DNA from 3 places in the Herbaspirillum sp. GCM10030257 genome. Region 2 is predicted to be linked to each of the others. Evidence: predicted binding sites of a transcription regulator. Region 2 holds the regulator's gene; each other region holds the start of a gene.

Region 1 (10,185 bases), on a different contig from region 2:
TGGGGCCTGTATTGCGTGTGCTTGTTACGACCGAAGCGAGCGAAGGAAGAAGAACTCAGAGACCTAATCGAGAGGAGAAGAGGAACGGAAGGGGAAGGAAGGTGGCGCAGGACACTGTCGGGAGACCAGTATCCTGCGCCATCGAATCAGCGCTGGAGTGCAAGCCAGGCGATCCGTTTAATCATGATTCATATTGCATGAATCACGGGTGACACAGAGAGCTGATGTTATCCAGCTCTCTTAGCGGGGTGTCCCGCGACGGAGCAGGTTCACAATGGCCAGCAGGATCACTGCGCCAAGGAACGACACAAGCAGCGACGAGATACTAAAGTCATTCTGATTGATGGTTCCGGTTCCAAACAGCGGTGCGAGCAGCCAACCGCCGAGGAGTGCGCCTACAATACCGACGATGATGTTGAGGAACATGCCTTGGCTGGCATCCGTACGCATCACCAGGCTGGCGAGCCAGCCGAGAATACCACCGACAACAATCCAGATAATAAAATTCATTTTTACCTCCTATGTATGTTGATAGACTGGCTACTTCAATAGACTAGCTGTTAATGAATTGGTTCATGCACCGGCGCCGTCCTTCAGTTTGTTCAGTGTCATGAAAACGCGATGTATTGTGTCCTCATGACCGCTGCGAAAAGACTGTGCAAACGCGGTGAGCACTCCCGTAACCCGAGAATCGGATCGCACATGACCAGTCCTGTGGGACGGGATGCAAGTAACGTGCGATGGGGTGCTGTTGGCGTTCATACGAATCTGCTTACGGCAGGCTTCCGCGCCGGACAGTCAACCGGTGCTGTCACCCGGACGGCTTGCCCCGTCCAGGTTGCGTTGACCATCGATCTGCATCGGGAGCGGCGAAAATCCATCGTCGTCCTCGACCAGAGCTGTGGCTCCCGGTGTGGCGCTCCTTAGCGCCGCGGCATAGGCATAGGCGTCCTCCTTTCCATTAAACGAAGCGAGTGGTTGATCAAAGCCTTTTTCTGCGACATCCCATTTACCATGTAGGCCAGGAGACACGTAGATCACCAATGTCTCTTGCTGCTCGAATCTCATTCCCTGTCCTCCTGCCTTTAAACAAAGGTCAAGCTTTACATCCGGACCGCACCGTAATGGCATAAGCGCATACGCTTGCCTGTCCGCTTTTCCGTGCATACAAATTCGTGCTAAGGATGTTGATGCTTTTCGTTTGCCAACTTCGGTCTGTCACTCATCGTTGTACATACCTGGTCAAGATATCCAGGTGCACGCCTCTATAGTTGCCTGGTGGCTTTATCGTCACCAAGGCTTGTCCGGTATTGCAGGATTCCTGCCAGCCTGGAGTGCTGACACGCAAACATGACGAGGGAAGTACGGTTACGGACACTCCACTGCTCTATCATTCTTCGTTTTTCCGGCATGCGGTCGTCTGCAATGGTCTCGTACTGCATAACGATTTCCTTTCACATGTAAAGGATAGACCCGTCAGTCGATTCTTGAAGCCTGAGAGAGCTAGTGCAAATCCTGTGCCCGTGTCGAAATGGAGGGATTTGTTGCGCTGATAGTTCTTTTGGCAATTTGCTCGTGTAAATGTTCCAAGCGCAGTTGAAAACAATACAGGCAAGGCATCAGTATTCCGTAGGGGAATATTTAGTCGGCATGAATGTGCATGATTTCGGGAACTGTCTTGCCCCAAAAGAAACGAAGAGTGCAGGAGACAAATTTTTTAAATGGAATTTTGCGCTGTCGCAGAAGGGCAGAAAATCTCTCTGAAATCTTGGCGCAGCAGGAAACTTAATCAGGGTCAAGTTGTCATTTGTTACACCCGAGTACGATCGGTTACAACATTTACTACAGGAGTAAATCATGACTGAACACGCGCTGGCAGGACAAGAAAGCTACGATCCCAATCGACTGCTCGACACTCTGCTCGAAAAGATGAATCTCAAGAACGACGCTGCTCTTTCCCGCATGCTGGAAGTGGCCCCACCGGTCATCAGCAAGATCCGTCACCGTCGTCTGCCGATCGGCGCTTCGCTGCTGATCCGTATGCATGAAACCACAGGGATGAGCATTCGCGAACTGCGCGACCTGATGGGCGATCGTCGTACCAAGTATCGCTTGAGCGACGCACAAGGCAAACCGAAGCCGGCTGCCGACGCGCCCCAGCCAAACCAGCCCAGCTTCCACTAAGGACGATTTCGTCTTGCACCAGCCCTGTGACAGCATCGCAGGCTGATGCAAGGCAGAAGCCCCGGCATGCAGCGCGTGCCGGCTGCTGAATCGATCGTCTTCAGGCAATGATGCATGGCGCGTGCACGTCGGTCCTCTCGCAGTGACCGACGTAACAAGCTTCTCTCTCTCCTCTTTTCCAATCCTGCAGTTATCTCCTCGCAACGTTCCTGGAGCTATCGCAACGGGCGCCTCCCTTGCCCCTGTTCTTGCTTCATTGAAATGTTGACCGAGATCAAGGTTTTTAGCATCTCGCCTGCCTATCCTGCTTTCCTCGTACATTGAACCGGAACGATAGTCGCCATGCTGGCAGACCGCGCGGTTCCTTACAGGGAAAGCCATGTTACGCAATCTGTCCATCAAATCGCGCCTCATCTTTGTTGTGGCATTTCTTTCGCTGATGTGTATTTCCGGCGCAGTGATCGGCCTGAGTAGTCTGTTGATTGCCAATGAGGGTCTGGAAAGCAATTATGAACATCGCCTCGTGCCGCTGGCCCGTCTTGATCGCCTGGTACGGATGATCGATCAAAACCATTTTGCCGTGGCACAGGCACTGACATCGGAGCCATCCGCAATCACTGCCGAAATGGACGCCGTTGACAGGCGCATTGAAGAAGTCAGCGCTGGCTGGAACTCGCTGATGCAGGACATGAAGGACACTATCACGCCCGAGGAGCAGGCACTGGCCGATCGCTTCGTGAGCAGCCGCAAGACCTATGTCGAGCAAGGCCTGGAACCGGCCACTGCAGCTTTGCGTGCGGCTGACATCGCGCAGGCAACGCGCTTGATGCGCGGCCCGATGGCCGAGCAGATGAAGGCGGTGACCGAGGCAGCCAACGCCTTTATGCAATACCAGGAACAGAGCGCCAGGAAGGACTATGAAAAAAACCTGGAAATTTATGTCTGGGTGCGTAATTCCTGCATTTCCGGCATGGTGTTCGCCGTCCTGCTGGGCACCTGCATCTGCGTCTGGCTGGTGCGCGCCATCGCACGTCCGCTGGCCGATGCGGTGGACGTGGCAAGACGTGTCGCTGCCGGTGATCTGAGCAAGGACATTGTCGTCACCTCGTCCGACGAGACCGGGCAATTGCTGCAGGCATTGAAGGAAATGAATCAAAGTCTGGTGCGCATCGTGACCGAAGTGCGTGGCGGCACCGAGACCATCGCGACGGCGTCCAGCCAGATCGCCTCGGGCAATCTCGACTTGTCGGCACGGACTGAAACCCAGGCTGCGTCGCTGGAGGAAACCGCTTCCTCGATGGAAGAACTGACCTCGACCGTGCGGCAGAATGCAGACAGTGCGCAACAGGCCAACTCGCTCGCCGTGTCAGCCTCGGAAGTGGCGATCAAAGGCGGTGCGGTTGTATCGCAGGTGGTCGATACCATGGGGTCGATCAATGCGTCGGCCAGGAAGATCGTTGACATCATCGGCGTGATCGACAGCATCGCTTTCCAGACCAATATCCTGGCGCTGAATGCCGCTGTGGAAGCTGCTCGTGCTGGCGAACAGGGCAAGGGATTCGCGGTTGTCGCGACCGAAGTGCGTCAGCTTGCGCAGCGGTCCGCCGCCGCCGCCAAGGAAATCAAGGAGTTGATCGACGACTCGGTGGAAAAGGTCGATCTCGGCGCAAAACTGGTGGACCAGGCCGGCGCCACGATGCAGGAAATCGTCGACAGCGTCGGTCGCGTGACCCACATCATGGGAGAGATTTCTGTCGCCAGCAAAGAGCAGACCGACGGTATTGAACAGGTCAATCAGGCGATTACGCAGATGGACGAAGTCACCCAGCAAAACGCCGCACTGGTTGAGGAAGCGGCTGCGGCGGCAGCTTCCCTGCAGGACCAGGCGGTCAGTCTGTCGCATGTGGTCAGCGTGTTCAAACTCACAGCAAACACGTCCGCGGCAAGCGCAAACATTGTGCCGCTGGTGCCGCTGGTGCGCCAACCGGCACTGAAAGCCGTAGCCACTCCCGCACCACGTGCGCAGCGGGTCGCAAACCTTTCGCCGGCAGCCGGCAGTGACTGGGAAGAGTTCTGAGGTTACAGCTACTTAGTCGCCTGGTCGTCGCTGAATCGAGTATTTGCTGATCGGCTCAGTGATACCCCTCGCCGGGTTGCAGCCGCCCACGGAACAACCAGAACACGAATACCGTATAGCCGAGCACCATGGGCAGCAGTACAACAGCACCGACCAGAAAGAAGAACTGCGACGAAGGATCTGCCGCCGCTTGCCAGATGGTCAGCGACGGCGGCACCAGGTAAGGGGCATTTGAAATGACCAGGCCCAGATAGGCAAGCAGGAACATTCCGGCCGCACAGGCGAATGGCATTACATCGCGATGCCGGCGCATGCCGCGCCAGCAAAGCCACGCGAGGATCGCGGTCGCGATCGGTATCGGCGCCAGCAGGTACAGGTTGGGAAGGCTGAACCAGCGTTGCGCGATCCTGTCGATCTGCAAGGGTGTCCACAGGCTGACCACCGCGACAAAGGCCAGCATGGCAAACAACAGCGGTTCACCAAGACGGCGTGCGTGATCGGCGACCGCGCCGCCGGTTTTCATCATCAGCCAGGTCGCGCCCAGCAATCCATAACCCGCTACCAATGCCGCGCCGCACATCAGACTGAAGGGACTGAGCCAGTCCAGTGCACCGCCGGCGAACTGGCCATCCTGTACGCGAATTTCCTGCAGCAGGGCGCCCAGCACCACTCCCTGGGAAAATGTTGCCACTATCGACCCGGCTGTAAAAGATAGATCCCAGTGATGATGCGTGGGTTTTGCCACCCAGCGGAATTCAAAGGCGACGCCGCGAAAGATCAGTGCGAGCAGCATCACGATGATCGGCAGATAGACTGCCGGAAGGATGATGGCATACGCTTTCGGAAATGCCACCCAGAGGCCGACGCCACCCATCACCAACCATGTTTCATTGCCGTCCCAGTAAGGCGCCACCGAGTTCATCGCAAGGTCGCGCTCCGCTTCATCCTTGAGAAACGGAAACAGGATGCCGATGCCTAGGTCCAGTCCGTCAAGCACGACATAGAGCGCCACCGATAAGCCGATGATCAGTGCCCAGATGACAGGAAGCATATCGTCGCTCATTCCGGTCCCCCTTCCGTGCGTTGCACTGCAGACAGCGGCCGGTTCGGCAACGCTTCGGCTTCGTGCGGATCGACCTGCGGGCCCTTGACCAGCATGCGATGGATATAGCGTATGCCGACAGAAAACACCACGCAGTAGACCAGCACGAACATTGCCAGGGAGATCGCAACAGTCGATGCCGCAATCGGAGAAGTCGCGTCCGCAGTGCGCAGTACGCCAAAGACGACCCAGGGCTGGCGACCAATCTCGGTGACCATCCAGCCTGCCAGGATCGCAATGAAACCCAGGGGCCAGCATCGGCCAACCGCGCGCAAATACCAGTCAGTGACAAACAGCCGCTTGCGCCACCACAGGAAGGCGCCGGTAAAACCAATTGCGATCATCAGCAAGCCGATGCCTACCATCAGGCGAAACATGAAGAACACCGGAATGATCGGCGGCCGGTTCTCCGGTTTAAATTCCAGCAGCCCCGGAAACTTGCCATCCCATTCGTGAGTAAGCAAAAGACTGCCGACGTTGGGCAGCGATACTTCCCAATGATTGCGTTCGGCCTGGGCGTCCGGCCATGCAAAGATCACAAACGGCGCAGGTTTGGAACCATCCCAGTGGGCTTCGATGGCAGCGATCTTCGCCGGCTGATGCTTCAAGGTATTGAGGCCATGGAAATCGCCGACGATGAGTTGCAGCGGTGCGAGCACTGCCATCATGCCGAGGCCCATCCGTATCATCGTGCGCGCCTCGCGCTCGAAGCGGGCAGCCAGCACATAACGTGCGCCGGTCGCCAGCACGACCAGCGAGGTCGTCAGGTAGGTTGCAATCATCATATGGGTAAAGCGGTAGGGAAAACTGGGATTGAAGATGATCTGCATCCAGTCGACCGGATAGGTAATGCCGTCGCGCACTGCGAAACCGGCGGGCGTATGCATCCAGCTATTGGCCGCGAGGATCCAGAAGCCGGAAAGGGCGGTTCCGGCAGCGACAATCACCGATGCCAGGGTATGCATCCACGGCGGCAACCGGTTCCACCCGAACAGCATCGCGCCGAGAAAGCTGGCCTCAAGGAAGAATGCGGTAAGGACTTCATAGCCGAACAAGGGGCCTATCGTATTGCCGATCACTTCCGAATAGCGGCTCCAGTTGGTGCCGATCTGATAGGACAGGACGATACCGGAGACGACGCCCATGGCAAACGAAACGGCAAAGATCTTGGTCCAGAAGCGCGCCAGCAAATGGAAATGGGGTTGGCCGCTGCGTAGCCAGAGAATTTCCAGGGTGGCGATGAAAGCGGAGAGACCGATCGAAAACGCGGGAAAGATGATATGGAAACTGATCGTAAAGGCAAACTGTATGCGCGCCAGCAGTGTCGCGTCGACACCGGCAATTGTTTCCATTATCCTCTCCGAAAATGACAGTACGTGGTCGCCGAAGCGGCGAACCGCAGGTGCACTGCAAAAACAGATCACTGCAAAAACAGATCACTGCAAAAACAAACACTAACGACCCAAAGCCGCCAGGTCATCAATATCCTTACACCGGCAAATCAGCGCGGTATTGGCGCGTTAATGCATCAATGCGACATCAGGACTGGCACGGGCATCGCTTCCAGCATGTTGCGTGTCACTTCACCCAGCACCCATTCCCGAAAGCGGGCATGCCCGTATCCACCCATGATGATGAGGTCGGCACCCGCTTCGAGCGCCAGCGAACAGAGCGACTCGCCGACTGGCGACACAGCGTTGCGTTGCAGGGTCTCGGTGCGGACGCCGTGGCGTTTCAGATACTGGGCGATTTCGCTTCCCGCAGGAACGCTGTGCGGGCTTGCAGCCCCTGTCCGGAATATCACCACATCGACATGCTGCGCACGCCTTAGCAAGGGCAGAGCGGCGGACACGGCGCGCGCTGCTTCCATGCTTGCATCCCAGGCGATCAGCACACGGTTTCCGATATTCTCGAAACGTCCGGCGTGCGGTACGATCAGCACCGGACGGGATGAATTTAATACGACGTACTGCGGAAAATCCGGCATTACCACCGGCGATACTTCACCTGGATCATTCTGGCCAATCACGACAAGGTCCGCATAACGTGCCTGCAGGCAAATGCCGCCGCCGGCTTCGTCATCGACCAGGCGTTTCTCAAATGAGGCAAGACCAAGTTTTTGCACCGTATCGTCAAAGTCCTCCAGTCCCCGCCGTGCGCGCTCACGCAGAAAATCGAGGTGCGTCCGCAAGTTCGGGTCAAGCTCCACCAGCAGTCGGGCCTGTACCAGGAACCGCGATGCGCCGGTCATCGCGGTGCCTATAAGGTGCGCGTTTTCCGTCATGGCAACAGCGGCCGCAAGTTTGATGCGTTCCCCCGCCCGTGTCGACTCGTCGACATGGACAAGGATTGTTTTGTAGGACATGGTGCTCTCTTTCGCACGAAGGCAATGAGGCTGTCGCGCCACCTCGGGGAATTAGACAGGATGGATAATCGAATGCCGGAACGGATACGCTCGCCATTGATTCGCGTCAAAGTTCCGCGAGCGTTACTGCTATGTATTCATGCATCTCGTACGATGCGCAGGCTGCGGCGTGGCAACACTTGAATTCAGGTGAATGCACCATAGAATGAAAGTGGACCATTATGAACATGACAAACTCAAATCCAGGCGCAACAGCAAGGCCGTCCGGGGTACCTCCAATGTCTCCTGTGTGCCGGCCAAACAGTCAACGCCGCCCGCACCCGGCACCCACAGCGGGTGGCCGTCGGTGACAACGGTGCAATTCCGGTTCTACGCCGAACTGAACGATTTTCTTGCGCCGTGGCAGCGGTCGAGAGTCTTCAGCCAGACCTGTTCGCGCGATGCGAGTGTCAAACACATGATCGAGGCACTCGGCGTGCCGCACACCGAAGTGGAGCTTATTCTTGTCGACGGCCTCTCGGTTGACTTTTCGCATCGACTTGCGGATGGTGAATTTGTCAGTGTCTATCCCGCATTCAATACCATTGACGTAAGCCCCCTGGTTCGCTTGCGTCCGCCGCATACGAGGCCCGCGCGGTTTATCGCCGATGCCCATCTCGGTCAGCTTGCGCGCAACCTTCGAATGCTGGGCTTCGATGTCCTCTATCGCAATGATTACAGCGATGCGGAGGTGGCGCGCATCGCTGCCGGCGAACACCGGGTGGTGCTGACGCGCGACCGTGACCTGCTGATCAGGAAGGAAATTGTGCATGGCTGTTATTTGCACTCGGTCGGCTGCGAAGAACAATTGGCTGAAGTGCTGACCCGCCTCGAACTGGCGCGCTCGGCGCAAGCGTTCAGTCGCTGCCTCAACTGCAATGGTTTGCTGCAGGTTGTGCCCAAGCGCGATGTCGAACACCGCGTGCCGCTGCATAGCCGGATGGTGTATGACCGCTTCTACGAATGTCAGGGATGTTTGCAAGTGTACTGGGAGGGTTCGCACGTTACGCGCATGCGGCAACGGGTAGAAAAGATGCTTGGCACCCCGGGCACGGACGGGTAGAAATTATTTTTGGTATAACCAAGGTTTCGACTATCCGTCCTGCCCGTGATGAATAAACCCTTTTCCGTCGCTTGCGAACGCAATCGCGATCCTATCCTTGTCGTGCTGCAAGAGGCCTTGCGGGATTGCCGGCATGTCCTTGAGATTGGCAGCGGTACCGGGCAACATGCTGTGTATTTCGGTGCGGCCTTGCCACACCTGGTATGGCAAACCAGCGATCTGCCTGAAAACCACGAGGGCATCCTCGCGTGGCTAAATGAAGCGGGGCTGCCGAACGTCCTGCCGCCGCTGCTGCTCGATGCGTCGGGGCAGGGGTGGCCGCTGCAGGGTTTCGATGCGGTCTACACCGCGAACACCTGTCACATCATGTCGTGGGATGACGTAGAGGCCATGTTTGCCGGGGCTGGGCACCTGTTGCCGGAAGGTGGCTTGTTTTGCATATACGGTCCGTTCAACTATAACGGGCGCTTCACCAGCGAAAGCAATGCGCAATTCGATGCGATGTTGCGTGCGCAGGTGCCGCATCGCGGCATACGGGATATCGAAAAGATTGTGGCGCTCGCATCGGCGCAGGGCATGCATCTCGAAGACGACCATGCGATGCCGGCAAATAACCGGCTGCTGGTTTTTCGCAAACGATCATCTTGATGGCAACGCGGGCTTTGGCAATCAATGCAGATGCAGGTTTGACTGGGCACGTAACAGGTCGCCAAAATTTTCCGCCGGCATCGGTTCGCTGAAGTAATATCCCTGCACGCTGTCACAGGCATTCTCGCGCAGGAAATCGAATTGTTGCTGCGTCTCCGCCCCTTCGGCAATCACGCTGCATTCCAGACTGTGCGCCAGGCTGATGATGGCCTTGGTAATGGCCGAGTCACTGCGGCTGTAAGGCAAGCCTTGCACAAACGACTGGTCAATCTTGACGGCGCGTATCGGAAACTGTTTGAGGTAGGAGAGCGAAGAATAGCCGGCGCCGAAATCGTCGATGGCGACGCTGATATCGAGTCGCTGCAAGTCGTTCAGGACATCGATCGCATTTTCAGGGTCGCTCATGATCGCGCTTTCCGTAATCTCGAGTTCCAGATAACGCGCTTCGAGTCCGGTCTCGCGCAGGATGTCGGACAGGTTTTCGATCAGACGGTCATCCGCCAATTGGCGTGAAGAGAGGTTGACCGCTACTTTCAGGCGTGCACTGCTGGAAAGCTGCCACTGTTTGTTCTGTGCGCAGGCTGTGCGAATCGCCCAGTAACCTATCGAATGGATCAGGCCCGTTTCCTCGGCCAGACGGATGAAGCGATGCGGCGGCACCGCACCCAGTGTCGGGTGCCGCCACCGTAGCAAGGCTTCCATGCCGC
Region 2 (10,185 bases):
GCATTCAGATCAAGGCAAAGAGGTAATCATGACGTTCGAACAGTTTATTTTTGATGCGCGCAGCGTGGTGACGGTACTGAGCTTCCTTACCTTCGCAGGTATCGTCTGGTGGACCTATATCGCGCATCGCCGCACCGATTTTGATGCGGCTGCCAATCTGCCGTTCGCTGACGAACCGGCTATCGATACAGCAGGGGAAAAACATGTCTGACTTTACCAATGAATTCTGGAGCGGCTACGTCGCCGTTCTGACGATACTGGGAATTGCGGGATGCGCAATCCTGCTGTGGGTGCAGTCCAGGGTGAAGATTATCGTGCCGGAAGGCGAATCGGCCAAATCTACCGGCCATAGCTGGGACGAGGGTCTTACCGAACTCAACAACCCGATGCCGCGTTGGTGGATGTGGCTGTTCTACATCACTATCGTGTTCAGTATCGGTTATCTGGTGCTGTATCCCGGCCTCGGTTCGTTCAAGGGCAAGCTGGGCTGGGAGTCGACTGGTGAGTATCAGGCGGAACTGGCCAAGGCGGACAAGGACTATGGCCCGATCTTTGAAAAGTATCTGCACCAGGACCTGAAGGTGGTTGCGGCTGACCCGCAAGCCCATGCGATCGGCGAGCGCCTGTTCATGACCTACTGCGCGCAGTGCCATGGTTCCGATGCCCGCGGCAACAAGGGTTATCCCAATCTGACCGACAAGGACTGGTTGTATGGCGGTGAGCCTGACATCATCAAGACGACCATCCTGAACGGCCGTAACGGCATGATGCCTTCCATGGCCGCTGCTTTGGGTTCGGACAAGGATGTCGAGAATGTCGCCCACTACGTACTTAGCCTGTCCGGCTCGACTTCGGACCCGATCAAGGTTGCTTTCGGCAAGGACAAGTTCGCGGCCTGCGCAGCATGCCACGGTGCGAGTGGCAAGGGTAACCCGGCGCTCGGCGCACCAAACCTGAGCGACAAGATCTGGCTGTACGGCGGCAGTGCGGACACCATCATGGAAACCATCCGCAAGGGCCGCAGCAACACCATGCCTGCATTCCATGACTTCCTGGGTGAAGGCAAAGTCCATGTATTGGCTGCCTACGTCTGGGGCCTGTCCAACGACAAGGCGCTGGTCGCCGAGAAGTAAAGTCTGGTAATCCGATGTTCACGGCCGGGCAGCCATCAGGCATCCCGGCCACATCAAGCAAAGAGTGAAATAATGAGCGAACCTGCTGTCAAGGTTTCTGTCGTCACCATGTACCAGGCACGCCAGGAAATCTATCCGCGCGAAGCGAAAGGCTGGTACGCGAACTGGCGCTGGCTTTGTGTGTGGCTCACCCAACTCGTCTTCTACGGTTTGCCATGGATGTCATGGAACGACCGTCAGGCGGTACTGTTTGATCTGGTATCGCGCAAGTTTTACCTGTTCGGCATCGTACTGTGGCCACAGGACTTTATTTATCTCGCGCTGCTACTGATCGTCTGCGCTTATTCCCTGTTTTTGTTCACGGCGATTGCCGGCCGACTCTGGTGCGGCTATGCCTGTCCGCAAACGGTCTACACGGAAATCTTCATGTGGATCGAGCGCAAGATCGAAGGCAGCCGTAGCGCACGCATGCGCCTTGACCGCCAGCCCATGAGCGTCGACAAGTTCGTGCGCAAGTCATCCAAGCATCTGGCATGGGCTGCGGTCGCACTGTGGACCGGATTTACCTTCGTCGGGTATTTCACCCCTATCCATACGCTGGCCGGTAAAGTCGCCAACCTGGGGCTCGGCCCGTGGGAATGGTTCTGGATACTGTTCTACGCATTTGCCACTTATGGCAATGCCGGCTGGATGCGCGAGCAGGTGTGCAAATACATGTGTCCGTATGCACGTTTCCAGAGCTCGATGTTCGACAAGGATACGCTGACCGTTACCTATGACGCCAAGCGCGGCGAGCCACGCGGCGCCAGAACACGCAAGGCCGACGCGTCGGCCCTGGGGTCCTGCATCGACTGCTCGATGTGTGTACAGGTTTGCCCGACCGGCATCGATATCCGCGATGGCCTGCAATCCGACTGCATCGGCTGTGCGGCATGTATCGACGCATGCGATTCGGTGATGGACAAGATTGGCGCGCCGCGCGGCCTGGTGCGTTACTCCACCGAGAATGCAATGGAAAAGGGATTGAGCGCCAGAGACATTCGCAGGCGTGCGATGCGTCCGCGCATATTGATTTATAGCGCAATCCTTGCCCTGATCGTGCTGTCATCGTTCGGCTCCCTGCTCGGACGCACCCCGGTGAAGATGGACGTGATCCGCGACCGTGGTGCAATGGGACGTGAGGTAGAAGAGGGTATTATTGAAAACGTCTATCGCCTGCAAATCATGAACACCGATGAGCAGCCGCATCGCTTCCGCATTTCGGTTGCCGGTATCGATGGCATTGCACTGGCCACACCTGTGATGGTCGAACTGGAAGGGACTGCTTCGCGTGGTGTACCTGTCAGGGTGCGCGTGCCGCACGGCAAAGGTGAAAAAGGCTCGAACAAGATTCAGTTCGAGCTGGTTGCAGTCGATGACGAACGGTTGCAGGTTACAGAGAAAGCGGTCTTTTTCGTACCCCGCTAAGTACGGTTAAGCAGCCCAAGACGCAGTTAAAGAAGGAGCAGAAAATGTGTACCAATATTCGATCCGGAACGGCACCGACCTCGGCTAGGCCATGGTACATGCACCGTTGGCCTTGGCTCATCATGCTGGGCCCGGCGATCGTGGTGGTAGCAGGAATACACACCACATGGGTGGCCTTCACCCAGCAGGATGCACTGGTGGTCGACGACTATTACAAGGAAGGCAAGGTCATCAACCAGGACTTGACCCGTGATCGGATCGCTGCGGATATGCGCTTGCAGGCCGGCTTGCGCTATGACCCGGCTGCAGGCATGCTTTCGGGAACGGTGAATGGACTCGGAGATGCAGCGACTGGCAAATTGACCATCAAGCTGGTGCATTCGACCCAGCCGGAAAAGGACATCCACCTGCAGGCGAGTCCTGACCGCGATGGAGCTTTCCAGGTTGCCCTGCCGATGCTCGATATGGCACGCTGGCAGGTATTGATCGAAAGCGAGCGCCGCGACTGGCGCTTGCATCAGGTCTGGGATTACCCGAAGCAGCGCTCGGTGAGCATTACCGCCGACGCTATCAGGTAAGCCGAGCAGGCATGCCTTCATTCCCGGATTTACGAAAGAATTCCCGAATCCGGGAATCGATGGCATGGCAGGATAGGGTAACCCCAACGAAAAACAGCGGCGGTACAACGAAAGCGCGTTAAAGGATTAGCGCGTTAGACGGGATGGAGGATGCCGAAATGGCAAGATTGATTATGGTTGTGTTGTGGCCGTCATTTCTGGTTGCCATTGTGGCCGAGGGATTCTTGTTTTCCCTGTTCGACCCGCATGACCTTGCCTTGGTCGGGAACCATATCGAGGTAAATCCCCTGGCGGTGTACACCATTGGATTCTTCAGTATCTGGGCATTTTGTTCGCTGGCGAGCATGCTGACCTGCTATCTGCTGGCGGTTCCCAACGATAAAAAGATACCGTTTTAGATAACGAATCCCCAGCGCTTCGCAAGATAGAAATATCCGTAGGGGGCTCCCGATTCAGAGCAGGAGCCGCTCAGGCGCAGGTTTTGGTACCAGCGGCAACTTCCTTCAGCGTGGCGGGATCAACCAGTTCCACTTTGCGATTGCTGACCTTGATCCAGCCGCGTTTCTTGAATTTTGACAAGAGGCGGCTGATGCTTTCGATGGTCAGGCCAAGGTAATTGCCGATCTCTTCACGCGTCATGCGCAACTGGAAGTCGGTGGACGAATAACCACGCACCGAGTAACGGGATGAAAGATTAGTGAGGAAGGCGGCAAAACGCTGTTCCGCACGCATGTTGCCCAGCAGGAGCATGACACTTTGTTCACGTGTGATTTCCTGACTCATCATGCGATGGAAGTGGCGCAGCAGGACGGGCATGTCACCAAACAGGCTTTCCAGGCGCGAGAACGGGATCTCGCAGACTTCGCTGTCTTCCAGCGCGATCGCGTCGCAATGATGGCGGTCGGTACTGATTGCATCCATGCCGAGCAGTTCGCCGGCCATCTGGAAGCCAGTCACCTGCTGATCGCCGCTGGGATTGACCTGATGGGTCTTGAAATGGCCCAGGCGGATTGCGTACAGGTTAGTGAAGGAATCGCCTACGCGATACAAATGCGTATCGCGCGCCACCTTGCGGCGACGGCCGATGATCTGGTCCAGCTTGTCCATGTCATCTTCCTTGAGGCCGGTGGGCAGGCAGATCTGATGCATGCTGCAAGCCGAGCAGCGGGTGCTGATGGCGGCGCGGCTGGATGTTGTCGAAGGTGCTTGGGCGATGGCGATGTTCATGGTGGCAGACCTATAGTCCTGATTAGCAGTTGCAACCCCTAATGCAAGCGCTGTGCCATCTAGGGCTGCCACCCTGTTTTCCAAGCTGATATTTGCCGCAAACCCGCTTGTGGCTTCGTGAATTGCCTTATGTAGATGATTTCATCCTCGGCCTGCGCGACCTGGGGCGATTCCCGAATGCGGGAACAGGTAGCCGCCCCAGCTTATCGTTCCTTCAGCGTCCCTTCAGATTCAGAAAGATATTGGCTGCAAACGCAATGATTCCCGCAGCAGCAAGTATTTCCGAAATGGCAAGCACCGGAATCACCGACCGGCTGCCGGTGACCACGAGGGCAAGCGATACGGCCATGACCGGCAAGGACACGTTCGCCAGCCAGAAATGCACCCGCGCCAGCTTGCTCAATCCCGCGCTTGGAAATACGCTGTAGATCAGGCCCGCCAATGCCATCGTGGCCCAGCCAAGCAGGTTGACATGGGCGTGCACCGGACGCATGGTGAAGTCTTCGCTTGCGCCCATCATGATGCCCATTCCGACACCAATGATCAGGTAGATCACGGCAAGTTTGAGCCAGATGACACCGACCGGCGAAAACGATGTCGTCGACGGGGTAACAGAAGAAGCAGCGGAAGTGGTTTGCATGATGGTCTCTCGTATCAGGTGGTGGGGGTAAGGGCTTCGGCTTCAAGCTGGATGGAACGCAGGGCGATTTTTCCCATGAGCTTCGATACGCTGGCAATGACGGCGTCCTGTTGCGGCATAAATGCCTGCTCAAGCATGTAGCTGGACGGCGCGGGCGTATCCGGTCCGGTCAGGCGAAGCACCGGAGCCTTTAATGCGTCGAAGGCATGTTCGGTAATGATGGCGCTGATTTCCGCGCCGACACCGCACATGCGGCTGGCTTCATGCACGATCAGCACACGTCCGGTCTTGCGGGCCGAACGCAGGATGGCGTCCTCATCCAGCGGCTTGAGCGAACGGAGGTCGATGACCTCGGCGGACACGCCTTGCGCCGCAAGTTGTTCGGCAGCCTGCAGGCAGGTATTGACCATCTTTGCGTAGGAAATGATGGTCACGTCGTTTCCCTCGCGTGCCACCGCAGCCTTGCCCAGCGGGACCAGCTGTTCGCCTTCGATCACTTCGCCGGACGCATAGCCGAGTGCCATGTCGACAAAGAAGAGAACCGGATTATCGTCCCGAATGGCTGACTTGAGCAGGCCCTTGAAGTCGGCTGCGTTCGACGGCATGACGACCTTCAGCCCCGGGCTGTGCACAAACCATGCTTCCAGGTTGTGGTTGTGCTGCGCACCGACGGTCCAGCCGCAGCCGGTCATTGCGATCACGACCATCGGAAACGCGAACTGGCCGCCCGACATATAACGCAGTTTGCCTGCGCTGTTGACGATCTCATCCATCGCAAAGCAGAGAAAGGGCGCGAACAGCAGGTCAACCACGGGGCGCAGGCCGGTCGCCGCAGCACCAGCCGCGGTGCCGGCGATGATGCCTTCGGCGAGTGGCGTATTACGCACGCGCAGCTTGCCGAATTCATCGACCAGGTCCCGGCGCTTGGTGGCGACTCCTTCGCCGAACATGAGTACGCGCGGGTCGCGCCGCATTTCTTCGGCCAGCGCCTGACCGATGGCTTCATTGACAGTAATCTGGGGCATCTCTTACTCCTTACGCGTAAACATCGGTCGTCAGTTCTGACGCATCCGGAAATGGCGAATTTTGTGCAAATGCCGCGGCTTGCTCTATCGCCGCTGCAACGCGTGCTTCGATCTGCGCAATGCCGGCTGTGCCGATTTCGCCGCGTGCCAGCAGGCGCTGCTGCAGTTGGGTGATGGGATCCCTGGTGCGCCAGTGCGCAATTTCCGCTGGATCGACATAGGCCTGATCATCCGGCTCGAAGTGACCGCGCAAGCGGTAGGTATAGGTTTCAAGCAGGAAGGGCTTGCCCGTTTGATGAATGCGTGTAATCGCTTCCTGCGTCGCCTGGTACACCGCTTCGACGTCATTGCCGTCGACGGTGCGGCTCTCCATGCCATAAGCCTTGGCCCACTCGCTCACATGATCGCCGACCATGGTTTCCGTGCGATGAACGTAGGCTTGCCACTGATTGTTTTCACAGACATAAAGAATGGGCAGGTTCCATACCGTCGCCAGGTTCAGTGACTCATGAAAGATGCCTTCGCAGGCCGCGCCATCGCCAAAGAAGCAAGCCACGACGCCGCTTTCCTTCAACATGACTTTCGACAGTGCGACACCGGTTGCCAGTGACAGCTCGCCGCCGACGATGGTCGATGTGAGCAGCACGCCGAGTTCCTTCGCCGAGATATGCAGCGAACCGCTCTTGCCCTTGCAATAGCCGGTGCTGCGTCCCATCACTTCGGCCAGCATGCGCCCGGCATCCGCACCGCGTGCCAGCAAGTGGCCGGCACTACGATGGTTGGTCAGGATACGATCGTCTTCGCCCAGTGCGCGCACGACGCCGACTGCCGACGCTTCCTGTCCGACCGAGGTGCATGTGCCCGCGCCGCCGCCAGCCGCCTGCATGACATTGACTTTGTCTTCATAGGCCCGGATAAGCATCATGCATTCCAGCATGGATACGGGGCCGCCGTCCTTGGTGATCTTGCTCATGTTTGTCCTTCCGTGTTTATCCGACATTCGGAATGAGGACGAAGTCTACTGCGGAGCGGGGCTCAGAAGATCATGCCGGCAGGGGCTTAAGATATTTTTAAGGTTTATTGAATGAAGTTTTAAGATTCCGCGGCCCATTTATAGCTTGGAGGCATTTAAAGCCATTAATACAGGGAAAATCCGTGGGTGTTCTTTCTGTTGCTTGCGGTCGTAAGTAAGTGAGTAAGCCGGGTATCCTTCTCGGTGACGAATCCTACAGAAAGTAAAAACTGTACAGGGTAAGTGAAAAGCGGTGATTTCTGAACTCGGTAAAGCGAAAAAGCAGTCATTCTGAAATGGCCATACTATGCATGTAAGCCGGTCCGTATAATTACGGATATTTTGTACATCGCAATTCAAAACAATATTCTGGACGCAGAAAATATCTGTGCATACCGGACCTTCGGTGTCCGTATAAGTACATAGTTAGCGCATTGAGGAATGCATCGGAGGAATGGTAATGCCTAAGCACCGCATTTTCACTACAGCATTCGCTAAAGTGTATCCGCTATATGTTCGAAAAGCGGAACTTAAAAATCGCACGAGAGAAGAAGTTGACCAGATTATTTGCTGGTTGACCGGCTATACACAGTTGGAATTTGAAGCGCAGATTGAACAGCAAAGTGATTTCGAGACATTTTTTGTACAAGCGCCAGCCATTCATCCAAATGTGTCACTTATCAAAGGCGTAGTGTGCGGTGTTCGTGTAGAGGATGTAGAGGATCCGCTGATGCAAAAAATTAGATATCTCGACAAGCTGATTGATGAGCTCGCAAAAGGAAAAGCAATGGAGAAGATTTTGCGGTGACAATCAGGACTAACAATTCATTCAAGCCAAACCCGCTTTGCGGGTCGACTTAATTCAGACGCTAGACTTTATTTAGGTCAAGCGCTACCACCACGATTTTGTCATGAACCCTAAAACCCGACGTGTACTTCAAGCCATCCTGTATGAAGTCTTCGCGATTGCCTTTGTTGGTCCAATACTGAGCGTCGCCTTCGACAAACCACCTACCTCAACCCTAGGTTTGGCTATTGTTTTATCGAGCATTGCACTGGCATGGAACTATGTATTCAATGCCATTTTTGAGCGCTGGGAGTCACGGCAGTCTGTGCGAGGTCGTTCATTCTTGCGACGCTTAGCCCATGGCATTGGCTTCGAAGGTGGCCTTGTTGTCTTACTGGTTCCGGTCATGGCCATCGGGCTCGATATTTCACCCCTGAATGCATTTCTGGCGAACCTCGGACTCCTGGTATTTTTCTTCGTCTATGCCATTGCATTCACATGGGCTTTCGATCGCGTGTTTGGCCTTCCAGAGTCCGCGGTGAGGCGCGATGAGGCTTAATCCGTTCGTCGACAAGACTTGGTTTAGCAAGCCGGGCCGAGCCGCTTATGTCAAACGTTATACCTGTCTATCAAACTGAGGAAATGAAATGGTCACCTGTTATTTACGCTATGTAGTAGATCCCTCCAAAATAAAGGAATTCGAACACTACGGAAAACTATGGATTCCGTTGGTAGAAAAGTTTGGTGGAAAACACCACGGCTATTTCTTGCCTTCAGAGGGAGCAAACAATATTGCCTTGGCGTTGTTCACTTTCCCGAGCCTTGCAGCATACGAACAGTATCGAACCAAGTCGCTTGCGGATAAGGAATGCCTGGCGGCTTTCAAGTATGCAGAAGAAACCAAATGCATTTTGAGTTACGAAAGAAGTTTTTTCAGGCCGGTCTTCGAATGAAAAGAATGGCATGACCTTCTTTTCAACTGGACGCGGTAAGCCTGGCGGTGCAACGGTTGACTGCCGTTGTGCTCGCCGGTTAATAGGGGGGCATAGATCATGACTGAGCCGCTTCTGAGCCGCTTTACCTGAGTCCGCTGTCGAATAAGAACGGCAAGACTCTTGAAAGGGGGGCTTTGGTCTCTCAAGGCTTGCCTTTGGTGTGTACTTGCTTGGCGGCGGAGTCGAATGGCCACTCTGGCGATAAGCACTGATGCGATGGAAATCTGCTTACGCGTACTCTTCCAGCAAACGGATCGGCCTATCCACGCGTAACCTGAAGCGTCCGCGCCCGGTCTTTTCAATCCGCACAGCTGCTTCGCGTTCCACTAACCGTTTGCCGAGCAACAGCAGGCGCGCTTCAAGATTGTCGCTGACATCAGGCAGGCGTATCCGGCCATCGACGCGCAGTTCCCGGTTGGTAAATTCAGTGCGCCCCTTGTCGGCGTAGTCGCGTAGCAAGGTCCAGAAAATCGAGCCCGCCACACCCTTGATCAGGTAATCGTCGCCAAGAAAGATGGAATCGTTTTCAGCGAAACGACGGATACCCAGCGGCGCACCCCGTGGTTGGGACGAAGTCGGTGTCACCGCGGGTGCTTCTTCCACGGTATCGGCGGCCATCTGCAACAGATGCATCGACAAGCCGAGTTGATGTGCCAGGTTGACGAGGGCATCTTCATCGTCATAGGTAAAGCGCAGGTCCTGTGGGCTTTCGACGTACAGTACGCCGAGCAGGCGCTGGCCCGCCATGATGGGTACGGCCAGCTGACTGCGCGGCGCGCACAGCCCGGGAAGAGGGATTTCGGTTTCCAGTGCAGATGCCCAGTCGCTGTGGGCTGCGCTTTCGCGTACCGCCCGACTGTAGGCGTATTCGGCATTCATGTGCCCGATACGGATCGGTGTGCGCTCACGCGCGGCTACGCCGATCACACCTTCGCCCAGCGGGATTTCCGAACCGATACCTGATGCCTCGTAGCCATGGCTGGCTACCGTATAGAGCCGCCCGGTTGCCTTGTCGAGCATCATGATCATGGTGTAGCCAATGCCGAATTGCCTGTCAAGGCACACCAGGGTTTCGGCGAACAGTTTCTCCAGGTCGGCGCACGCGGCGAGCCGTTCAGTGCAATTGCGAAGTGCCGACAGCAAACTTCGTTGCGGTGCCGGAGCTGGAAGCGATTCTCCCGGAACCGGCTGAATCTGATGAACGCGATAGATATCGGCCCCAAGCAGGCGGAAGATGCCGCTCATGCCGGTATGCGACGCGATGCCGGCGAGCTTGGCTTTCATGCTTTCGAATAGCGGTCCCGAGGTCTCAGTACGCAGG
Region 3 (10,185 bases), on a different contig from region 2:
GGCCTGAGGACTCACTGCATGAGGCTAGTCGTGCATCGGGGGATATTTGTTCGCAACGTCTGAATTCACATGAGCAGATAATTGCGAAATTAGTGCACTTCACCGATCAACTTCAGCCGTTTGACAATCTGGTATCTCACGTTGCACATTTTGGCCCTACGTTTTCCGTGATCGCTAATTACGCCGCCAGGATGGACGCGGACCTGATACTGATCGCCCCTCAAGAGCAGCGAGGTCTGAAAGACATTCTGTTTGGAAGTGCAGCATCACGTATCGCAAACTGTACCAGCGCCGATGTGCTGGTTGTGCCGCGCCGAATGAGCAAGCAAGGCATTTCTCCGGCGGCTCCCAACGGTACGACACGTAAGCCCCAACGGATAATGCCCGCGCTGTCCTCTTACAAACTCTAAGAACCGCTTTCGTCATGTCGCGGAGGAACTGGTCCGTGCGGCGATGAACACAGGGTATCCCGGCACCGACGCGATTGGCTGAAATTGCATATCATCATAGTAGAAACTGCGCGGATTCCTCAGCAATTCCGAGGGCCGCATTGATGTGTTTCGTTCACCGCCATTTGAAAAGGATGTCTCGTGGGTCTCGATCCACTTCACAGAAAGGGTAGCATGGACACGAAGAAGGCATTAGTCGACTTAACGCAAGCACTGAGGAGCCTGCACCAGGCGTTGGTGAAAGTTGTACAGAAAGACTATGAGCGTGAATGGGGGCAAGTCGACGCCAGTCAACTGTTACAGCTTTTGACCCGCCATCCGCAGTTCGAATGGCTGCATGGGCTTAGCGAATTCATGGTTGATGTCGATGCACTGAGCGACGCTGAAACTATCGATGAACCGAGTGTTGTGGCAATCTACGCCCAGGCGCGCCGACTGATATCGTCGGACGACGATAACCCCCTGGAGTTCACCAGGCGCTATCTGGACGTTCTTCAAAACGATCCGGCACTAATAATCGAACATGCAACAGTACGGCGTATTCTTAATAGCCTTTAAAACGGACCGTTTATCCTGAAGTATCAACGGTCGCACTTTTGCAACTCCGGCAACGCTTTTTGTTTTAGGAAGCTCGTCATATGGCATGATGTCTTGGGGTGTCAATTAAAAAATACGTCTTATCAAGCTTTTGACGGCGACGTTGTGCCGTAGAATGCAGTAATATTGATGTAAAGCAATTTAGTGGTGTGTCGTCAGCGATTCCAGCAATGCAAGCAGATCCTGTCTACTGACTAACCAATTCACAATCGGCATGACATCACAACCTGACGCAGTCGCCAATACCATATCAGGATTGAAAGTCCTGGTCCTTGAAGACCAATCCTTCCAGCGCAACCTGCTGGTTGGTGTCCTTCATCATCTCGGCATTACCGCTGTCGAAAGCGCAGGTGACGGCTCCGCAGCATTGGATGCGCTGAAACGAACGCAAGGTGAATTTGACGTTGCGATCTGCGATCTCCGCATGGAGGGCATGGACGGCATCGAATTCATCCGCCGCGCAGCCAACTATAGCGTCAAGTCCTTTATTGTTACTTCTGCAATCGACACCAGTTTGCTGGCTTCTGCCGAGGCGGTATTGCGCAGCTATAACACCAGGTTGCTTGGCGTGCTTCCCAAGCCGGTAAACATTGATTCTCTAAAGGGCATGCTGGTCGATTGCAAAAAGGCCGAGGCGCAGGAGGCGACGGGTTCTGCGAGTGCCGTTAAGGTGGTGCATACCACCTCAGAGATCCGTGAAGGATTGACCAAGGACCAGTTTATTCCCTACTTTCAACCGAAATTCTGCCTTGAAACCGGCATGCCCAGTGGTGTCGAAATGTTGGCAAGATGGGCACATCCGGTTTTTGGCATTCTGTCACCTGCAGCCTTTGTGCCGGCGATGGAAGAAGCAGGCTTGATCGATGCATTGAGCGACAGCCTGTTTTCACACGCCTTAAAGTGCGCCAGGGAGTGGTCGCAGATTGGTTGCGATATCGGCATGGCAATCAATCTTTCGCCGTTAACACTGCAAAATACTGATATGCCGAACCAGATCGGCAGCCTCGTACGGCGCTACGGCATTGCGCCCGGCAGGATCACAATCGAAGTCACCGAGACCGCAGTGTCACAGAATGTGTCAGGGCTGATGGAGTCGCTGACAAGATTGCGCATGCAAGGCTTCGCCATTTCAGTCGATGACTTCGGGACAGGATATTCATCGCTGCTTCAATTGAGCGAAATGCCTTTTACCGAAATCAAGATCGATCGCAACTTCGTCTCGGGCGCAACCGAAAACCGAAAAACGACGCTCATCGCCGAGTCGATTGTCGACCTGGCGAAAAAACTGGATTTGCATACTGTCGCGGAAGGCGTGGAAACCCGTGCCGAGCTTGACTTCATCCGCAAGCTCGGTTGCGAGACCGGTCAGGGCTACTTCCTTGCCAAGCCGATGAATCAGATGGACCTGATGAAGTTCCTCGCATCGGCCCGGCGGCCTGGTTAGTCGCGTCGGATGACTACGGGATTTCGGGATTCGGGACGCGGGTCCAGAACTGATCTTTCGGAAAGGGCGATCAAACGACCCGAACTGGAGCAAGCTGTAATCAGGCTGGCAATCGGTCTCCTCCTGATCAGTTATTACACCTTCGGCACTTGGGGTTCGCCTCAGCGGCAGGAAGCATGGTGGCTGGTCAACGACCTCGTCATGGCGCTCTGGCTGGTTGTGTGTATCAGCCTTATCGTCGCCATCCGTATCGGCAAGCCCTACAGCACCTTCCGACGGATCGCCGCGATCACGACCGATGTCGCCAATACGACTTACTTTATCTACGCGACACCGGATCTTGCCGCGCCGCTATTCTGTCTTTATCTGTGGTTCATCATCGGGCACGGATTTCGGTTTGGCACCGCTTATCTGTATTACACACTGACGCTCGCGTTTGCGGGGTTTACAACAGTCGTGGCAACGCAGTCTTATTGGGATGACAAGCAGGCAATCGGCTTCGGACTGGCCGTTGGCATGGTCGTGATTTCGCTTTACCTCGCTACGCTGGTTCGGCGACTGACGCAGGCACTCGCAACGGCAGAAGCAGCAAACCTGGCTAAACGTCGTTTCGTGTCGTCGGTCAGCCATGAAATGCGCACTCCGCTGAATGCCATTATCGGCATGTCGGATCTATTGCGAAGCACTGAACTGAACCGAGACCAGAAAGAAATGGTGCGTAGCCTGGACAGTGCGTCCAAGCTCTTGTTGGCGTTGGTTGATGACGTGCTGGATTTTTCAAAGATTGAAGCGGGCAAGCTGACTGTCGAGGCCACCGCATTCGATCTGGTCACGGTGATCGAAGATACGCGCAGGTTGTTCAGGCACCAGGCAGAAGAAAAGGGGCTCGACCTGCGGATAGAAATACAGAGAGACGTACCATTGCAACTGGTCGGTGATCCCACTCTCCTGCGGCAGGTTCTGACAAATTTCCTGTCAAATGCAATCAAGTTTACAAGCCAGGGTTCCGTGACCCTTCGCATTGCCGCACTCGCAGTGCAGGATATGCAAGCGCAGATTTTGTTCGAGGTCGAAGATACCGGTATCGGCATCAATCCCAAGGCAAAGGCCCATATTTTTGAAAGCTTTACACAAGCCGACCCGTCAACGACGCGCAAGTATGGTGGGACCGGACTTGGCACCACGATTGCGAAACAGCTGGTCGAGTTGATGGGTGGCCGCATCGGCTTCCGCAGCGTCGAGGGCATGGGAAGCACTTTCTGGTTTGACTTGCGCTTTGGGCGCCATGCCGATACACATACCCCTACACATGCCCCTACTTTCCTTGCTGAGCCATCGACAACGTTGATATCGGCTTCACCGGTCAGTTTACGCACACCTGATTCATTCAAGCATTACACAGTCCTGATTGCCGATGACAACGAAACCAACCGGCGCGTGGTGGCTCAGATACTGGAACGCGCGGGACATCACGCCGAGACGGTTGAGAACGGAGATGAAGTGCTCGAAATACTTGAGCACCGCACATTCGATCTGGTCATCCTGGACATGAATATGCCGGACATGAACGGCATCGATGTCTTCCGCGCCTATCAATACACGCGCCCCGCCGGCACTCGCTTACCCTTCATCATGCTGTCTGCCGACGTCAGCAACGAGCTTCAGCAAGAATGCCTGGGTGCCGGTTTTGATGCATTTCTTTCCAAACCGATCCAATCTGATGTCTTGCTCAAGACCATCGGTGAACTTGTCACTGCAATTCCGGCCTCAGTGCCTGAGCCTGCCCCCGAACCGGATACATCGGTGAGTAACTTTGTCGATTTTTCCACCCTGGATCAGCTTGACCGGATAAGCCATACCCGTGATTTTGTCGACGGCCTGATTGACGATTTTTCAACCGAAGTGGCAGTAATTATTTCGAGAATTGAAAACGCACTAGCACTGCAGCGCCCTGCCGAAGCAAAACGTATTGCACATGCCCTGAAGGGCACCGCATTGGGTGTGGGCGCAATCGGCCTGTGCGCCGTCTGCGAACGCATAGATAAACTTGCAATATCCGACCTTGTCCAGAACGCCGGGCCGGTCGTATCCGAACTGCGCAGCGCCCTCTTACGAACTGATCATTTGCTCGTTCCCTATCGCAGGTCACGGCATGCCACACCTTCATCGACGCGTCTTCATTGATCAGCGTCTCTGATCAAACCACCCTTATCATCAACAAGAAACAACCAGGAACACCATGTCATTTTTCATTGAACTGATAGAAGCAACCGACACCAGCCGCCGTGAAATGGAAGCGCTGCCTAAAGTACAGGACATGCTGAACGGCCGCATGACCGAAGACGCCTACAAGGCCTTCCTGATGGATCTTTACCATATTGTCTGGCACTTTTGCCCCATCATGGCCACAGCAGCGAGCCGCTGCCCAGACGGGTTTATCGATGTGCGCAATCACCTGTACCATAATATCGACGAAGAAAAAGGTCATGAGAATATGGTCCTCAACGACCTTGCGCATTTCAATGTGCCTGCCGAAATTGCAAAAAATGCAATGCCATCTCCCAGCGTGCAAGCGATGATCGCTTATAACTACCACGTGTCGGAACGGGTCCATCCTTGCTGCGTACTTGGTATGTTGTACGTGCTCGAAATTATCTCGTCGGTATATGGCGGACAGGTTGCATCGTCGATAGCCAATGGTCTGAACAAACCCCTTCCGGATGGCTTTTCGTTCCTTGAGTCGCACGCCTCAATGGATCTTGACCATATGGCCCGGCTTCGCGAATTGTTGCAAACCATCGAGGACGAGTCCGTCCAAAAGATGGTCATCAACGCGATTCATATGAACTTCTACCTGTTCAGCCAGTTTCTTTCGCAATAAGACGGTCAGGTTTTTCTCTTTGCTGCCGGCGCGCGGCCATCAACCGGCCGGCAGCACGATGGTAATTTAAACAACTGCATTCATTTAAGGCAAACTTCATTTACATTAGTCCCGCAGCACTAACTCTTAAAAAGGACTAAATAATGAATGCTTTAACTGATGTCAAATTCCTCCAACCTCATCGCCACACTATCGGCAAACCTTACAAACAGGTCGTCGTCGAATACGATCGTGAAACGAAGGCTGTGTGGACCTACCTGAACCCCACCGGCACTCCTTGCTTCAATCTGGGTCTGTTGAATGATTTGATCGATAATCATAAATCGTTTAAGGCCAATGGCGGCAAGGCCATGTGCGAAGGCTCTCTTGAGCCGATTGAGTACTTCGTCGGCGCGTCGAAAACGGAACATATCTTCAACTATGGCGGTGACCTTGCGTTATTCGTCTTACTGATCAAGTCCCGGGATCGCCAGGCACTGCTGCACTATGCCAAGATGTGTATCGACTGCCTGCATGGTCGCCTGACCAGTTACGATACGAACGCGGTGACGATTTCACTTATACAGGGCGATGCACTCGGCGGCGGGTTTGAATCGGCGTTAAGCAGCAACGTGATCATTGCCGAAGAAAGCAGTCGGATGGGTTTTCCGGAAATCCTGTTCAACCTTTTCCCGGGCATGGGTGCGTACAGCCTGCTTGCGCGTCGCCTCGGTGCAAAAATGGCCGAAGAAATGATCTTGAGTGGAAAAATTTACAGCGCATCGGAACTACACCAGCTTGGCTTGGTGGACGTGCTGGTACCCGACGGTCAAGGCGAAAACGCAGTGTACGACTTCATTCATACCAACAACCGCAAGAAGAACGGCATGCGCGCAATGTATGAATGTCGTCGGCATACCAATCCTGTTACCTATGATGAGCTCATGAACATCACCGAAGTCTGGGTCGATGCTGCCCTAAGGCTCGAAGACCGGGATCTTAAGATGATGGGACGACTTGTACGGTCGCAGCAACGTCAGCTCGCATCACGCATGGAAGGACAACCGATCAATCCAGCCAACGACTTTGTGGAGTGACAGCCAGAAGATTTTTCTGTGTTGTAGGCCTGAATTGGCCGACTGAGAACTCATATCAGTTCCAACCCGTAGCATAACCAGTAATGTCGATGGTTTTTGCTTTGCAAGGCGCAGGAGGAGCCAACAGCCCTGCTGCTGACCCCGAATGCGCCGTATCCGTGCGCAATATGAGGCGATCTCATGTTGCGTTATGGGTTGGGATTGGTATTGCGTTCCCTGTAGCACGAGGTCGCGTCTCACCCACCTGCCGGAATGAGCCGAAGGCTTCGGCCCTTGTTTACTCATTCCGATCAATTTGACGCGGATCAATCAAATTCCCTTTTGCGCACGTACGTTAACGTTCTTAAGCAGCAAGAGAGAGATACTGCTCGTAGAACGACTAAACATTGTGATTCGAGTCGCTGTAGTTGCATCATGATGTCGGCACAGGAACGCAAATATTCCCCTGTAATCCCCTGTACCTTGTGTACGCCGGGAGAAAACCTATGGACACATCAGCACCTGAACCCGGCAAGACGGAACGTCTTGGTAGCGCCTGGCTTGGGACCATTCCGCACGACGACCCCTGGTACCACGGGACTGCAGACAGTCTGGATCGTGCATTCAACGCCTATCTGGGACGTTTGACGGCAAATATTTCGCCGGCTTCGCTATGGTTGGCGTACTGCGATTGGATTATTCATTTACAGCTTTCCCCTTCCAAGCAGCATCAGTTACTACTTGAAGCATGGAGGAAATATTGGCAGTGGCAGTCGCTCCATGCACACTCTTTCCTCCATTTAGAGGATGTGCACCGGCAGCGCGTTGAACCGCTGCCACAGGATAAGCGCTTCGCGGGCGAAGGATGGAATCAATGGCCGTTTGACGTGTTTTCACAAGGGTTTTTGCTGACGCAGCAGTGGTGGCATCGTGCAACAACCGGTGTGGTCGGTGTGTCTCGTCACCACGAGCAGGTCGTGACCTTCGTTGCACGCCAATTGCTTGACACACTGTCGCCATCCAATTATCTACCTACCAATCCGGACGCGATTCAGGAGACCGTCCGCAGCAACGGAGCGAACGTGGTCCGTGGCGCGGTCAAGGAATGGAAAGATATTGAAGCTTTGATGACGGGCATTCCGCATAGCTTTGCGGACGACCTTTGCGTCGGCAAGTCGCTGGGAATAACCCCGGGCAAAGTGATTTACCGGAACCGCCTCATTGAATTGATCCAGTACACGCCGACGACATCTGCGGTGCATGCCCGCCCTGTCCTCTTTGTGCCGGCATGGATCATGAAATACTACATCCTCGATCTATCGCCTGAAAACAGCCTGGTGCGCTACCTGGTCAACCAGGGTTATACGGTATTCATGATCTCATGGAAAAATCCAGGTGTTAAAGACCGCGATTTGTCCATGGAAGACTATCGTCAGTTAGGCATCATGGCGGCTATCGATGCCATCACGGGAGTCACCGGCTGCGACAAGCTCAATGCAGTCGGCTACTGCCTCGGCGGCACCCTGCTGTCGATCGCGGCAGCAACCATGGCCCGCGACGGCGACGAGCGCCTGTCGAGCATTTCACTTTTTGCCGCCCAGGTGGACTTCACCGAGCCGGGAGAGCTTTCCCTGTTTATCGACGAGAGCCAGATCGCGCAGCTCGAAGCAAGTATGTGGGATCAGGGATTTCTCGATACCAAACAGATGGCAGGCGCTTTTCAGCTATTGCGCTCGAACGACCTGATCTGGTCACGCCGGTTAAACCAGTATATCCTCGGGCAGCCTGAGCGCCGTAATGATCTTGCCGCATGGAACGCCGACGCGACGCGCATGCCATACCGCATGCATTCCGAGTATTTGCGTCGCTTGTTTCTAGGAAACGACTTCGCCGAAGGAAGGTACCGGGTCCACGGAAGAACGATCGCAATCACGGATATCCGTGTCCCGATTTTCGCGGTTGGTACATTAACCGATCACGTTGCACCATGGCGGTCGGTATTCAAGATCCACTTGCTTGCCGATACCGAGGTGACATTCCTGCTGACCAGCGGTGGCCATAATGCGGGTGTGGTCTCGCCACCCGGGCAGCCGAAACGAAGCTATCAGGTAGCCCGGCATCGGCACGACGATGCCTACATCGATCCCGACACATGGGAAGCGATGGTGCCGACAACTGATGGCTCGTGGTGGCCAGCATGGGAATTGTGGCTGAAAGCAAGTTCGGGTGAATCCGTGCGCCCGCCGCCCATGGGTAAAGCCCTATGCTCCGCACCCGGCACCTACGTAATGGTGACGTAAGGAAAACCGCGCGAGGCCATAGACTGGCCTGTCACGTCACTGCGAAATGCACAGCGGTCAGAAGCACACCGATAAACGCGCTCACCGTAATCAGTGCGCAGCCGATGACGTAGACATAATTAAATCCGCCTGCGACATCCTCATCGAAATCCTTGCGTCGGCGAAGTCCGATGAATGACCACGCAATTGCAATCATCGTGCTCATAAAAGATCGGGCATTCGTTGTGTTGTTGTTCCTGTCGGTCATAGTCAATACTCCTTTTAGTTAATGCACGCTTCTACCCTTGATCGGAGCCGGTGCACGGTCGCAGGAACAGGCATCCGGAAGCACAAGAAGAATCCATGATTGCTTTTCCTGATGTCCCTTTCCTCGCTACGTTTTTGGTCAGCGCACGTAACCATCAAATCCATGAATACCTGGTCGCGTTTCTAATCTGCGGGTATGCCACGAAAACGCATGACGTCGATCGGGGTGACCATAGGACTGTCATTTCCCCAACTTGTCCGAATATAAGAAACGACTGCGGCAATCTCGTAATCGCTTAGCGTTGTGCCAAATGGCGGCATGCCATAAGGTCGCGGATTGCCGTGTGTCACAGGCGCGAATCCTCCATTGAGGACGATGCGTATGGCGTTAACCGGTGACGGCGCATGCAACGTGGAACTGCCGGCTAACGGGGGATAGGCGATGCCCGCACCTTTTCCGTTCGCCAGATGGCATTCAGCGCAGTGACGTTCGTAAAGGCGCCCGCCGTCCTCGAGAACGGCAGTTGCTTCAGGCGATCTTTCGGTCGGAGCGCTTCGTGCTACGGGCATGGTGCCAGGCGCTATGGATTTCAGGTAGATGGCCATCGCCTCGATGTCGTCACCCGACAGGTGCTGCAGGCTGGTGCTGACGACTCCTGCCATTGGACCAAAAGCGGCTCCGCGTGCCGACACCCCGGTATGCAGAAAATCCCTCACATCCTTAACCCGCCAATCGCCAAGACCTTCCTCGCCGCTTGAAGTCAACGCGGAGGCATACCAGTTTGACACCGGCATCATTCCTCCGGCCAAATCATTTTTCGTTGAGCTGGCACCTAGTGCGTTTCTAGCGGTGTGGCAGGCGCTGCAATGGCCAAGCCCTTTTACCAGATAGGCGCCGCGGTTCCATTGTGCATTCTGGTGATCGGCGGGCACATATTCGCCCGGGCGAAAGTACAGTCCCCGCCATGCAGCTAACACAATCGGTTGGTTATATGGGAAACGCAAGGCATGTGTGCGATTCTCCTGCCGCACGGGAGGAATGGTTTTCAGATAGGCGAACAGCGCATCCGAATCCGCGCGCGTGACGTTGGTGTAATTTGTATAAGGGAATGCGGGATACAGCAGGCGGCCGCTCTTCGATTTGCCATGATGCAGCGCTCTCCAGAAATCGTCGGACGACCAGGTGCCGATTCCAGTCTCTGGATCGGGGGTG

The links. Region 2 encodes FNR, which switches genes on or off when oxygen is low (the NO sensors DNR and NnrR bind a similar motif). Its sites were predicted from a motif close to TTGATNNNNATCAA; they were not measured.
Region 1: the regulator FNR is predicted to act here: its motif matches at 7,825-7,838, upstream of ACFQUU_RS07655 (universal stress protein).
Region 3: the regulator FNR is predicted to act here: its motif matches at 6,743-6,756, upstream of ACFQUU_RS20330 (PHA/PHB synthase family protein).

What each region holds. Positions count from the first base shown of each region.
Region 1 is NZ_JBHTDH010000004.1:141,733-151,917, forward strand. Features, by position in the region: gene ACFQUU_RS07625 (GlsB/YeaQ/YmgE family stress response membrane protein) at 241-510, opposite strand; gene ACFQUU_RS07630 (DUF2188 domain-containing protein) at 799-1,068, opposite strand; gene ACFQUU_RS07635 (hypothetical protein) at 1,858-2,184, shown strand; gene ACFQUU_RS07640 (methyl-accepting chemotaxis protein) at 2,564-4,261, shown strand; gene cydB (cytochrome d ubiquinol oxidase subunit II) at 4,317-5,324, opposite strand; gene ACFQUU_RS07650 (cytochrome ubiquinol oxidase subunit I) at 5,321-6,715, opposite strand; gene ACFQUU_RS07655 (universal stress protein) at 6,892-7,728, opposite strand; gene ACFQUU_RS07660 (Mut7-C RNAse domain-containing protein) at 7,934-8,830, shown strand; gene ACFQUU_RS07665 (DUF938 domain-containing protein) at 8,879-9,478, shown strand; gene ACFQUU_RS07670 (EAL domain-containing protein) at 9,500-10,185, opposite strand, start outside.
Region 2 is NZ_JBHTDH010000012.1:69,751-79,935, reverse strand. Features, by position in the region: gene ccoO (cytochrome-c oxidase, cbb3-type subunit II) at 1-26, shown strand, start outside; gene ACFQUU_RS18155 (cbb3-type cytochrome oxidase subunit 3) at 29-211, shown strand; gene ccoP (cytochrome-c oxidase, cbb3-type subunit III) at 204-1,133, shown strand; gene ccoG (cytochrome c oxidase accessory protein CcoG) at 1,206-2,600, shown strand; gene ACFQUU_RS18140 (FixH family protein) at 2,645-3,178, shown strand; gene ACFQUU_RS18135 (hypothetical protein) at 3,337-3,576, shown strand; gene fnr (fumarate/nitrate reduction transcriptional regulator Fnr) at 3,647-4,405, opposite strand; gene ACFQUU_RS18125 (hypothetical protein) at 4,620-5,045, opposite strand; gene ACFQUU_RS18120 (alpha-ketoacid dehydrogenase subunit beta) at 5,060-6,070, opposite strand; gene ACFQUU_RS18115 (thiamine pyrophosphate-dependent dehydrogenase E1 component subunit alpha) at 6,081-7,043, opposite strand; gene ACFQUU_RS18110 (DUF2200 domain-containing protein) at 7,543-7,890, shown strand; gene ACFQUU_RS18105 (PACE efflux transporter) at 7,994-8,428, shown strand; gene ACFQUU_RS18100 (NIPSNAP family protein) at 8,517-8,822, shown strand; gene ACFQUU_RS18095 (GAF domain-containing protein) at 9,093-10,185, opposite strand, start outside.
Region 3 is NZ_JBHTDH010000015.1:62,864-73,048, forward strand. Features, by position in the region: gene ACFQUU_RS20300 (universal stress protein) at 1-410, shown strand, start outside; gene ACFQUU_RS20305 (hypothetical protein) at 624-1,007, shown strand; gene ACFQUU_RS20310 (EAL domain-containing protein) at 1,261-2,490, shown strand; gene ACFQUU_RS20315 (ATP-binding protein) at 2,500-4,674, shown strand; gene ACFQUU_RS20320 (TenA family transcriptional regulator) at 4,730-5,371, shown strand; gene ACFQUU_RS20325 (crotonase/enoyl-CoA hydratase family protein) at 5,515-6,447, shown strand; gene ACFQUU_RS20330 (PHA/PHB synthase family protein) at 6,933-8,726, shown strand; gene ACFQUU_RS20335 (DUF2970 domain-containing protein) at 8,758-8,931, opposite strand; gene ACFQUU_RS20340 (c-type cytochrome) at 9,156-10,185, opposite strand, start outside.